DNA from 3 places in the Thermus javaensis genome. Region 1 is predicted to be linked to each of the others. Evidence: riboswitches for the same ligand, from Rfam matches in the RefSeq annotation. Region 1 holds a riboswitch; each other region holds the start of a gene.
The links. A riboswitch is a leader RNA that binds a small molecule or an ion and turns the genes downstream of it on or off. The one in region 1 is predicted to bind cobalamin.

Region 1 (3,234 bases):
CTCTTTCTCGGGGCGGGGCTTTTCGCCATGGCCTGGGTCTACGCGGCGGTGCGGCGGAGGGGCCTATTAGGGAGGTACTGATGCGGCTTTTGGTGCAGAACGTCCACAAGCGCTTCGGCAAGCTGGAGGCCCTCAAGGGGGTGAGCCTGGAGCTTGGGGCCGGGGAGATCCTGGGCCTTTTGGGCCCCAACGGGGCGGGCAAGACCACCCTCATCAAGGTCGTCCTCGGCCTCCTCCTCCCCGATGGGGGGGAGGTGGTCCTGGAGGAGGGCGGGGCGCGGCGCAGACCCCAGGGCCACGAGTTCGGCGTCCTCCTGGAGGGAAGCCGCAACCTCTACGTCAACCTGAGCCTCCTGGTGAACGCCCTCTACTTCGGGGGCATCCGGGGGCTTCCCCCCAGGGAGGTCCGCCCCCGGTTTGAGGCCTGGTTGGAGCGCTTCGGCCTAAAGGACCGCCTCCACGCCCCCCTCGCCTCCCTCTCCCGGGGCATGCAGCAGAAGGCGGCCTTGGCCTTGGCCCTCGCCCTCAAGCCCCGCTTCCTCCTCCTGGACGAGCCCACCCTGGGCCTGGACCCCGTGAGCCGGAGGGAGTTTGAGGGGATCCTCCTGGAGCTTAAGAAGGAGGGCTGGGGCATCCTCCTCACCTCCCACGACCTCGAGGTGGTGGAGCGGGTGAGCGACCGGGTGGCCTTCCTCCACCGGGGGGAGGTGCGGCGGCAGGGCCCCACCCGGGCCCTCCTCCGGGACTGGGCCGGGGAGGGGTACCGGGTGCGCCTCGCCGAGCCCAAGGCGGAGGCCCTCCTCCAGGCCTTAGGCCCCGGCTGGAGCGCCGAGGGCCCCGAGGTCCTCTTCTTCCTCGGGCCGTGGGAGGCGCTGCGGGAGGCCTTGGGAACTCTTCCCGTGGAGGTCCTCGAGGTCTCCAGGGGAACGCCGAGCCTGGAGGCCCTCTTCCTCCACCTCTTCGGGGAGGCCCGCCCTTCCCCTGGCGCACAACCTCGCACTGTCTAGCCGCACGGGGGATAGGGGGGTGTTGCCGGTCCTCGAGGGGGTCGGCGAGGGACCGCCCCCCACCCGGGTCGGCCCAGGGGATTGGCCCAAAAACGCGATGGCGGAAGGGCCTCTCGAGGCGCCCCCCTTCCCGTTGACCCCTTACCCAACCTGTGGTAGGGTCTTGGGCAGGACGCCCAAGACTTAGGGTGTCCTGGCCGCGATGCCAGGCCGACAGGCCTGGACGCCCAAAGGCGGTGGGGGAAGTCCGGTGAAAGTCCGGCGCTGTCCCGCAACGGTAACCGGCCCAAGCGTCGCGCCCTCCGCCCCGGCCGGAAGCCCGAGTACCCGCTTCGCGGCCCTGCCCCGTAGCCCTCGAGGCAAGGGTGAAGGTGGTGAGACCCGTGGGACCTTAGCCTAACCCCCAAAACCCGTCACGGGCCCAGCGCCCGAAAGAGGCCCTTCGGCTCTAGGAAGCTTTTCCCGCCCAAGGAGGCGCTATGCGGGAGACGCGGATGGTCTACCCCGTCTTCCCCGGGGAGACCAACCACTACGGAACCCTGTTTGGCGGAACGGTTCTGGCCTGGATGGACCAGGCGGCCTTTGTGGCCGCCACGCGCCACGCGCGCAAGAAGGTGGTAACGGTACACGCGGACGCGGTGGACTTCAAGCGCCCCGTCCCCCTGGGGGCCATCGTGGAGCTGGTGGCCCGGGTGCGGGAGGTGGGGCGCACCTCCATGCGGGTGGAGGTGGAGATGTGGGTGGAGCCGGTGAAGGAAGGCGAGGAGGCCTACCTGGCCGCCCGGGGCGGGTTTGTCCTGGTGGCGGTGGACGAAAGGGGGAGGCCAAGCCCGGTGCCTCCCCTGGAAGGAGGTGAGGCCCGTGCCCCTCACGGCGCCTAGGCTCGCCTACCGCCCCTACGAGTACCCCGAGCTCCTCCGCTTCCGGGACGCCATCCGGCACAGCTACTGGGTGCACACGGAGTTCAGCTTCCAGTCCGACCTTCAGGACCACGCCCTGGCCGACGAGAAGGAGCGCTCCCTGGTGGAGCGCGCCCTCCTCGCCATCGCTCAGGTGGAGCTCGCCGTCAAGCTCTTCTGGGCCCGGGTCTACGACCGCTTTCCCAAGCCCGAGATCGCCGAGGTGGGCCTCACCTTCGCCGAGAGCGAGGTACGGCACGCCAACGCTTACGCCCACCTCCTGGAGCTTTTGGGCCTGGAGGAGGCCTTTGGACAGGCCCTGGAGGGGGCGAGCGCCCTCCGGGATCGGGCCCAAGCCCTGGGAGAGGCCCTTCGGCGCGCCCAGGGGAAGGACCTGCGGGAATACGCCCTCGCCCTCTTCCTCTTCTCCGCCTTCACGGAACACGTCTCCCTCTTCTCCCAGTTCTACGTCCTCATGGCCCTAAACCGCCGCGGCAACCGCTACAAAGGGATCTCCAACGCCATTGAGGCCACCAGCAAGGAGGAGAACGTCCACGGCCTCTTTGGGGTGGAGCTCCTCCGTCTCCTCAGGACGGAGCACCCCGAGGCCCTGGGGGAGGAATTTCAGGAAGAGTCTCTACGCCTCGCCCAGAAGCTCTTCCGGGCCGAGGAAAACCTCCTGGACTGGCTCTTCGCCATGGGGGAACCCTCTTTGGTGGGGCACGGAGAAACCCTGGAGTTCCTCAAGGGACGCTTCAACGAAGTCCTCGCCCTCCATGGACTCCCCGAAGCCTTCCCTGTGGACCGGGCGAGGCTTCGGGACACGGAGTGGTTCACCCTGGAGCTCCTCGCCGACAAGGAGGTGGACTTCTTCAACAAGCGGAGCGTGGCCTACGCGCGCAGGGTACAAAGCTTTGATCCGGAGGAGCTTTTCTGAAGGAGGAGGCATGACCAAGACCAAGCGGACCTACGAGCCCTGGTACTGGGCCAACGAGCACACCCGCCTCTACATGCGCCGGGGCTACCTGCTGCCCGGGGTGAGCGTGGAGGAGCGGGTGAGGGAGATCGCCCAGCGGGCCGAGGCCCTCACCAAGGTGGAGGGGTTTGGCCGCAAGTTCCAGGAGTACGTGGCCCGGGGCTGGTACTCCCTCGCCACCCCCATCTGGGCCAACTACGGCCTCAGGCGGGGCCTTCCCATCTCCTGCTACGGCACCTACGTGGAGGACGACACCGCTTCCATCCTGAGGGCGGTGGCTGAGGTGGGGATGATGAGCAAGCAGGGGGGAGGGACCTCCCTCTACCTGGGAAGGCTCCGCCCACGGGGGGCC
Region 2 (3,234 bases), on a different contig from region 1:
AGGCGGTAGTCCTCCCCCAAAAGCCGCCTTAAGGCGTGGGGGGTGACGAGCCCCACGAAGCCGATGATCCCCGCCTGGGCCACGCTGGCGGCGGTGAGGAGGCTGGCCGCGGCCAAAAGGAGGAGCTTTAGCGCATTGAGGGGAAGGCCCAGGCTTCGCGCCACCTCCTCCCCAAGCTGCAGGGCGTTAAGGACCCGGCCCAGGAGGAAAAGGGGCGGTAAGGCGAGGAGGAGGAAGAAGGCCAAGGCCCTCACCCCCGGCCAGCCCAAAAAGGCCAGGTTCCCCAGGGTGTAGGCGAACACCGCCCGAACCCGATCGGCGTCCTGGAGCATCAGGTAGGTGGTGAGCCCCGTGAGGACGCTGCCCACCACCACCCCCGCCAAGACCAGCTCCCCCGTCCGCGCCACCCCTCCGGCCAAGACCAGGGTGAGGAGGGTGGCGAAAAGGGCCCCCAGGAAGCCGAAGAGGGTGGCGGAAAGGGGAAGGCCCTGGAAGACCGCATGCTGGGCGAAGGCGGGGGAAAGCCCGCCCATAAGGACCGCCAACAGGGTCACGCCAAAGGCCGCCCCCGAGGCCGCCCCCATGAGATAGGGATCGGCCAAGGGGTTGCGGAACAGGCCCTGGAAGGAAGCCCCCGCCACCCCCAAGGCCGCCCCCACCAGCATGCCCCCGAGAACCCTGGGCAGGCGTAGCTCGGTGATGATGGGGTTCTCCTCGAGGCCCAACAGGGCCCGCACCACCTCCCCGAAAGGCACCGCCACCGCCCCCAAGGCGAGCCCCAAAACCAAGGCCAAGGCCAAGAGGGCCAAGAGCCAGGCGAAGACGAGGCTCCGCCTGAGGGCAAGGGGCAAGGACAAGGTCATGGCCTAGCGCCCGTGGAAGCAGTCCACCAGGAGCCTAAGCCCTTGGGCCACCCGGGGGCCGGGGCGGGAAAGAAGGTTGTCCTCCCCCCCCGTATACACGCAGATCCTCCCCGCCTGCACCGCCCTCACCCGGCTCCAACCCGGTCGGCTCTGTATGGTTTCCCGGGCGTTCGGGTAGGTGGCCACGATGACCTCGGGGTTCTTCTCCACCACGAACTCGGGGGCGATCTTGGGGAAAAGCCCAAGCTCCTTGGGAACGATATTCACCCCCCGGGCCTTCTGGATGAGGACCCCGATAAAGCTTTCCGGCCCCACGGTGTAAGGGGTGGGGTCAATCTCGTAGTAGACCCGGGGCCTGGCCTTGGCCTTGGCGGCCCGGGCCTCCTCCTGGTAAACCTCCTTCTGGATCTGGGCCACCAGCCTTTCCCCCTGCGACCCAAGCCCCAGAAGCTGCGCCAGGGTGCGTACGGTTTTGAAGATGTCCTCGTAGGTTTCCGTGCGCACCACGAACACGGTAAGCCCTGCCCGCTCCAGGGTTTCGTAAAGCTTGCCGTAGCGGGAAACCAAGACCAAGTCCGGCTTCAAGGAGACGATCAGCTCGGGGTTAGGGTTGTAAAGCCCCCCCGCCTTGGGCAGGCGCTTCACGCTCTCCGGCCAATCCGAGTAGTCGTCCGTGGCCACCAGGCGGTCGCAGGCCCCCAGGGCGCACACCGTCTCCGTAACCGAAGGCAGCATGGAGACCACGCGCTTAGGGGGGGCCTTCAGGGTCACCGAGCGGCCCAGGTCGTCCGTGAGGGTGAGGGGAAAGGCAAAGGCTAAGGCCAAGAGAACCGACAAAAACGCCCAGATTTTCCTCATGCCCACCTCCCTAAGGCCGCTAGGGCCAGGCGCACCGGGCCCGGGGGAGGTAGGGCAACGCCCCTGCCGAAAGAGCGGCAGGGGCACCAAAACGCTTGAGAAGCCCCCAGCGCTCCCCCATCCGCGTGAGGTGCCCGCCACGGGGTAAGGCGGGCGGCCCTGGCAGGTATTCGGGCTTCCGGCCTGCGAGGAAAGGCCCATGGCTTGGCCGGTTACCGTTGCGGGACAGCGCCGGACTTGCACCGGACTTCCCCACTTTAAGCCTGGGCTACGCACCCAGGCACCAGGGCAACGGACCTGGCTTTGAGGCCCTAGCGGGCCTTGGCTTCAAGGCTAAGCCCTGGAGGGCGAACCTGACAAGGGCTTGACGGAAGGCGGGGGCGGTGGTTTACTTAGTCCCGAGAACGAACTAAAGGGGGGCACGGGTGCGCAAAGGGGACACACAGGAAATCCGCAGGCTGAACCGCCGGGCCATCTTGGGCCACCTGCGGCGGGGTCCCCTCACCCGCGCCGACCTCTCCCGGCTCACGGGCCTGGCCAAAAGCGCCGTGAGCCGCCTGGTGGACGAGCTCTTGCACGAAGGCCTCCTGGAGGAAGGGGCCTCCACCTCCCCGCCCTTGGGGCGGCCGGGAACCCTGTTGCACCTGCGGCCAGGGGCCCGCTTCGCCCTGGGAGCGGAAATCGGGGTGGAAGGTACCGTCCTCCTGGCCCTGGACTGGCGGGGTGAGGTGCTTTGGGCCAAGGAGTGGGCCCACGCCAAGGAGGCGGGGCCGGAGGAGCGCTTCGCCCGGCTTCTGCAGGAAAGCCTGCCTGAGGCCCAAGGGGCCTTGGGCCTCGGCTTCACCCTGCCCGGCGTGGTGGTGGGAACCCAGCTCCTTTACGCCCCCAACCTGGCCTGGCGCAACCTGGATTTGAGCCCCTTTCTGGCCTCCTTCCCCCTACCCACCTTGGCGGAAAACGACGCCAAGGCCTCCGCCCTTTCCGAGGTCTTCTTCCACGGGGAGGAAAACCTGGCCTACCTGGTCCTCAGCACCGGCCTGGGCGTGGGCGTGGTGGCGGAAGGCCGCCTCCTCCGGGGAGCGAGTGGTGCGGCGGGGGAGGTGGGCCACTGGCTCGGCTTTGGGGAAGCCCCTTGCGCCTGTGGGCGCAAGGGGTGCTTGGAAACCGAGCTCGGCCTGGGAGCCTTGCTGCGGCACCACCGGGCCTTGGGAGGGGAAGCGGAGGACCTCGAGGCCCTCTTGGCCCAGGCCCAGGCGGGCCACCCCCTGGCCCGGACCGCCTTGGCCCACCTAGGGGACGCCTTGGGCCGGTTTGTGGCCAACCTGGCCGTGGCCTACGACCCCGCCCGGGTAGTGGTGGGGGGCAAGGCGGCGGAGCTCTTTCCCTTCTTGGAAGCCCCCTTGCGCCGCGCCCTGGCGGCGCACGCCTTTTTGGAAACCCACCGCACGCTTTCCGTGCAACCCTCTTCCTACGGGCACCTGGCGGCGGCGGTGGGCGGGGCGAGCCTCTTTTT
Region 3 (3,234 bases), on a different contig from region 1:
CCGTCCCCTCCCCCAGGGCCAGGTCCAGGTTCAAGAGGGGCCTCAAGCCCAGGGCCTCGAGGAGGTGGCGGTGGCCGGGCTCCCGGGAGAGGTGGCCGGCGAAGAGGTGGTCCCGGAGCCCGGGCTCCAGGCGGTAGGCCAAAAAGGCCCCAGCGGTCACGGGGAAGCCGTCCAGGACCAGGGGCACCCCCTGGGCGTAGCCCTCCAGGTACACCCCGGCGATGGCGAGGAGCTCGAGGCCCCCAAGCTCCGCCGCCACCGCCAAGGGGTCCATCCCGGGGCGAAGGCGGGCGAGGGCCCTCGCCACCGCCTCCCGCTTGCGCCTTAGCCCCGCCTCCCCCACCCCCGTCCCCCGACCCACCACCTCCTCAGGGGCAAGGCCCAAGAGCCCAGCGGTGAGGGCGGCGGCGGCTGTGGTGTTCCCGATGCCCATATCCCCGGCGGCGAGGAGGGTGGCCCCCTCCGCCAGGGCCCGCCGCGCCGCCTCCCGCCCCGCCAGGAGGGCCCTTTCCGCCTCCTCCCGGGTGAGGGCGGGCTCCGCCGCCAAGTTACGGGTCCCCTCCCGCACCTTGCGCTTGAGGAGCCGGGGGTGGTCGGGAAGCTCCCCCTTGACCCCCACGTCCAGCACGTACACCTCGCAGTCCGCCGCCAGGGCCAACTGGTTGATGGCCGCCCCGCCCCGGAGGAAGTTCAGGACCATCTGCCGGGTGACCTCCTGGGGGTAGGCGGAAACCCCTTCCGCCACCACCCCGTGGTCGGCGGCGGCCACCACCACCGCCCCCCGGCCAAGCTCCGGCTTCACCCGGCCCTGGATAGCGGCCAGGCGCACCGCCACCTCCTCCAGGTACCCCAGGGAACGGGGCGGCTTGGTGAGCTCCTCCATACGCTTTTGGGCCTCCTCCAAAATACCCCGATCCATGGCCCTTACTATACACTCTTCCCGTGGAGCTCTGGCTCGTGCGCCACGGGGAAACCCTCTGGAACCGGGAGGGGAGGCTCTTGGGCTGGACCGACCTCTCCCTCACGCCCTTGGGGAGGAAGCAGGCGAGGGCCCTCAGGGGCCTCCTCCCGCCCCTGCCCGCCTTTAGCTCGGACCTCAAGCGGGCCCTGGAAACGGCGGCCCTGGCGGGTTTCGCCCCCATTCCTAGCCCCGCCCTGCGGGAGATCCACTTCGGGGCGTTGGAGGGGGCTTTCTGGGAGGAACTGGAGGCGGTCCACAAGGAGGCCCTCCTCCGCTTCCAAGGGTTTGCGCCCCCAGAGGGGGAGCGCCTCGAGGCCTTTCAAGAAAGGGTCTTCCGCTTCCTGGAAGGGCTAAAGGGGTCAGCCCTCCTCTTCACCCACGGGGGGGTGGTGCGGGCGGTGCTCCGGGCCCTGGGGGAAGACAGCCTCGTGCCCTTGGGAAGCGCCGTGGTGGTGGATTGGCCCCAAAGGGTCCTGGGGAAGGTCTTGACACCAACCATTGACGGGGAACCTCCGCCGAAGTAAAACAGGGGCAAGCCCCTTAGCGGGGCCCGTGCGGCTAGGGCGCCCCAAGGCCCGGATGTCTTGGGGCATAAAAGGGGGAAGACCGGTGAAAGTCCGGCGCTGTGCCGCAACGGTAACCGGCCCATACCTAAGGCCCCTCCTCATTGGCCGGAAGCCCGAACACCCGCCCTAGCCCGCGCCTCACCTGCCCCCGAGCAGGGGCGAAAGGAGGCAAGGATGAGAAGAGAACCTGGTCCTCGGCTTAGGCCTGTAGCTTCCCGTACACATAGAGGGACCCCATGACGGGCCTGGATCTTTTGGCCGTGGCCCTAGGGATGCGCCACGGCGTGGACCCCGACCACCTGGCTGCAGTGGACGGGCTTTCCCGGGTGCGCCCCTCCCCCTATAACGGCGTCCTCTTCGCCCTGGGGCACGGTGGGGTGGTCACCCTGCTGGCCTTCCCCGCCGCCGCCCTCCTGGAACGGGTGGACCTGGAGGCCCTCCACCTCCCCCCCCTGCTCCTTCTCCTGGTGGGAGGGCTTAACCTGTACCGCCTCCTCAGACCCGAGGAAAGGGCGCCTGCCCGCCTTCCCCTCCTCCACCCCCTCCTCCTCGGCCTTCTCTTCGGCTTGGGGTTTGAAACAGCTAGCCAGCTCTCCGCCCTGGCCCTTTCTGCGGAACTTTCCCCCTTGCGCCTGGGACTCCTCTTCACCCTGGGGATGCTCCTGGTGGACGGGGTGGACGGGTTCCTGGCAAGCCGCCTGCAGAACCTAGCCCACGACTCGGAGCGGGCCAGGCGGGCGAGCCGCTTCCTGGGCTGGACAGTGGTGGCGGTGGCCTTCCTCCTGGCCGCGGCTGAACTCTTGGCCCTGGACCTCGAGGCCCTCGCCCTCCCCTTGGGCCTGGGCCTCTTTGGGCTTTTAGTCTCCTTGAGGCTTTACGCCCTGCGCCCGGCATGAGCCACCCCTACCCCCCGCCCCGCGACAAGAAGGGAAGCCGCATCGGCTTCACCACGGGGGCTAACGCCGCTGCCGCGGCCAAGGCCGCGGCCCTGGCTCTCCTGGGGGAGGCCCCGGAGGTGGTGGACATCTGGCTTCCCGCAGGCTGGCGGCAGCCCTTCCAGGTCTTCCGCCTGGAGCGGAAGGGGGATGGGGTTTTGGTGGGGATGATCAAGGACGCCGGGGACGACCCCGACGTGACCCACGGGACGGAGATCCAGGCCTACGTGCGCTTCGCCAGCGCAGACCAAATAGAGGGGGGCGAAGGGGTGGGGGTGGTGACCAAGCCCGGGCTCGGGGTGCCCGTGGGGGAGCCCGCCATCAACCCCGTGCCCCGGCGGATGATCTGGGAGGCGGTGCGGGAGGCGACGGACCGCCCCTTGGCCATCGCCATCGCCATCCCTGGAGGGGAGGAGCTGGCCAAAAAAACCCTCAACCCTAGGCTTGGGATCCTGGGGGGCCTCTCCGTGCTTGGCACCACGGGGGTGGTAAAGCCCTACTCCACCAGCGCCTTCCGCATGAGCGTGGTCCAGGCGGTGGGGGTGGCGCGGGCCAATGGCCTTTTGGAGATCGCCGCCACCACCGGGGGAAAAAGCGAGCGCTTCGCCCAAAGGCTCCTTCCCCACCTTCCCGAGATGGCCTTCATAGAGATGGGGGATTTCGTGGGGGATGTGCTCAGGGCGGCGCGGAAGGTGGGGATAGAAGTGGTGCGGATCGTGGGGATGATCGGAAAAGTATCCAAGATGGCCGACGGCAAGACTATGACCCACGC

Region 2: another riboswitch for cobalamin. It lies ahead of ABXG85_RS10980 (ABC transporter substrate-binding protein); the one in region 1 lies ahead of ABXG85_RS09560 (acyl-CoA thioesterase).
Region 3: another riboswitch for cobalamin. It lies ahead of ABXG85_RS07640 (HoxN/HupN/NixA family nickel/cobalt transporter); the one in region 1 lies ahead of ABXG85_RS09560 (acyl-CoA thioesterase).

What each region holds. Positions count from the first base shown of each region.
Region 1 is NZ_BSRG01000010.1:47,202-50,435, reverse strand. Features, by position in the region: gene ABXG85_RS09570 (ABC transporter) at 1-81, shown strand, start outside; gene ABXG85_RS09565 (ABC transporter ATP-binding protein) at 81-1,007, shown strand; cobalamin riboswitch at 1,185-1,356, shown strand; gene ABXG85_RS09560 (acyl-CoA thioesterase) at 1,487-1,888, shown strand; gene ABXG85_RS09555 (ribonucleotide-diphosphate reductase subunit beta) at 1,869-2,843, shown strand; gene ABXG85_RS09550 (ribonucleoside-diphosphate reductase subunit alpha) at 2,854-3,234, shown strand, end outside.
Region 2 is NZ_BSRG01000015.1:40,657-43,890, reverse strand. Features, by position in the region: gene ABXG85_RS10985 (FecCD family ABC transporter permease) at 1-863, opposite strand, end outside; gene ABXG85_RS10980 (ABC transporter substrate-binding protein) at 867-1,721, opposite strand; cobalamin riboswitch at 1,866-2,024, opposite strand; gene ABXG85_RS10975 (ROK family protein) at 2,147-3,234, shown strand, end outside.
Region 3 is NZ_BSRG01000006.1:95,653-98,886, forward strand. Features, by position in the region: gene cobT (nicotinate-nucleotide--dimethylbenzimidazole phosphoribosyltransferase) at 1-919, opposite strand, end outside; gene ABXG85_RS07635 (histidine phosphatase family protein) at 943-1,485, shown strand; cobalamin riboswitch at 1,507-1,670, shown strand; gene ABXG85_RS07640 (HoxN/HupN/NixA family nickel/cobalt transporter) at 1,764-2,423, shown strand; gene ABXG85_RS07645 (cobalt-precorrin-5B (C(1))-methyltransferase) at 2,420-3,234, shown strand, end outside.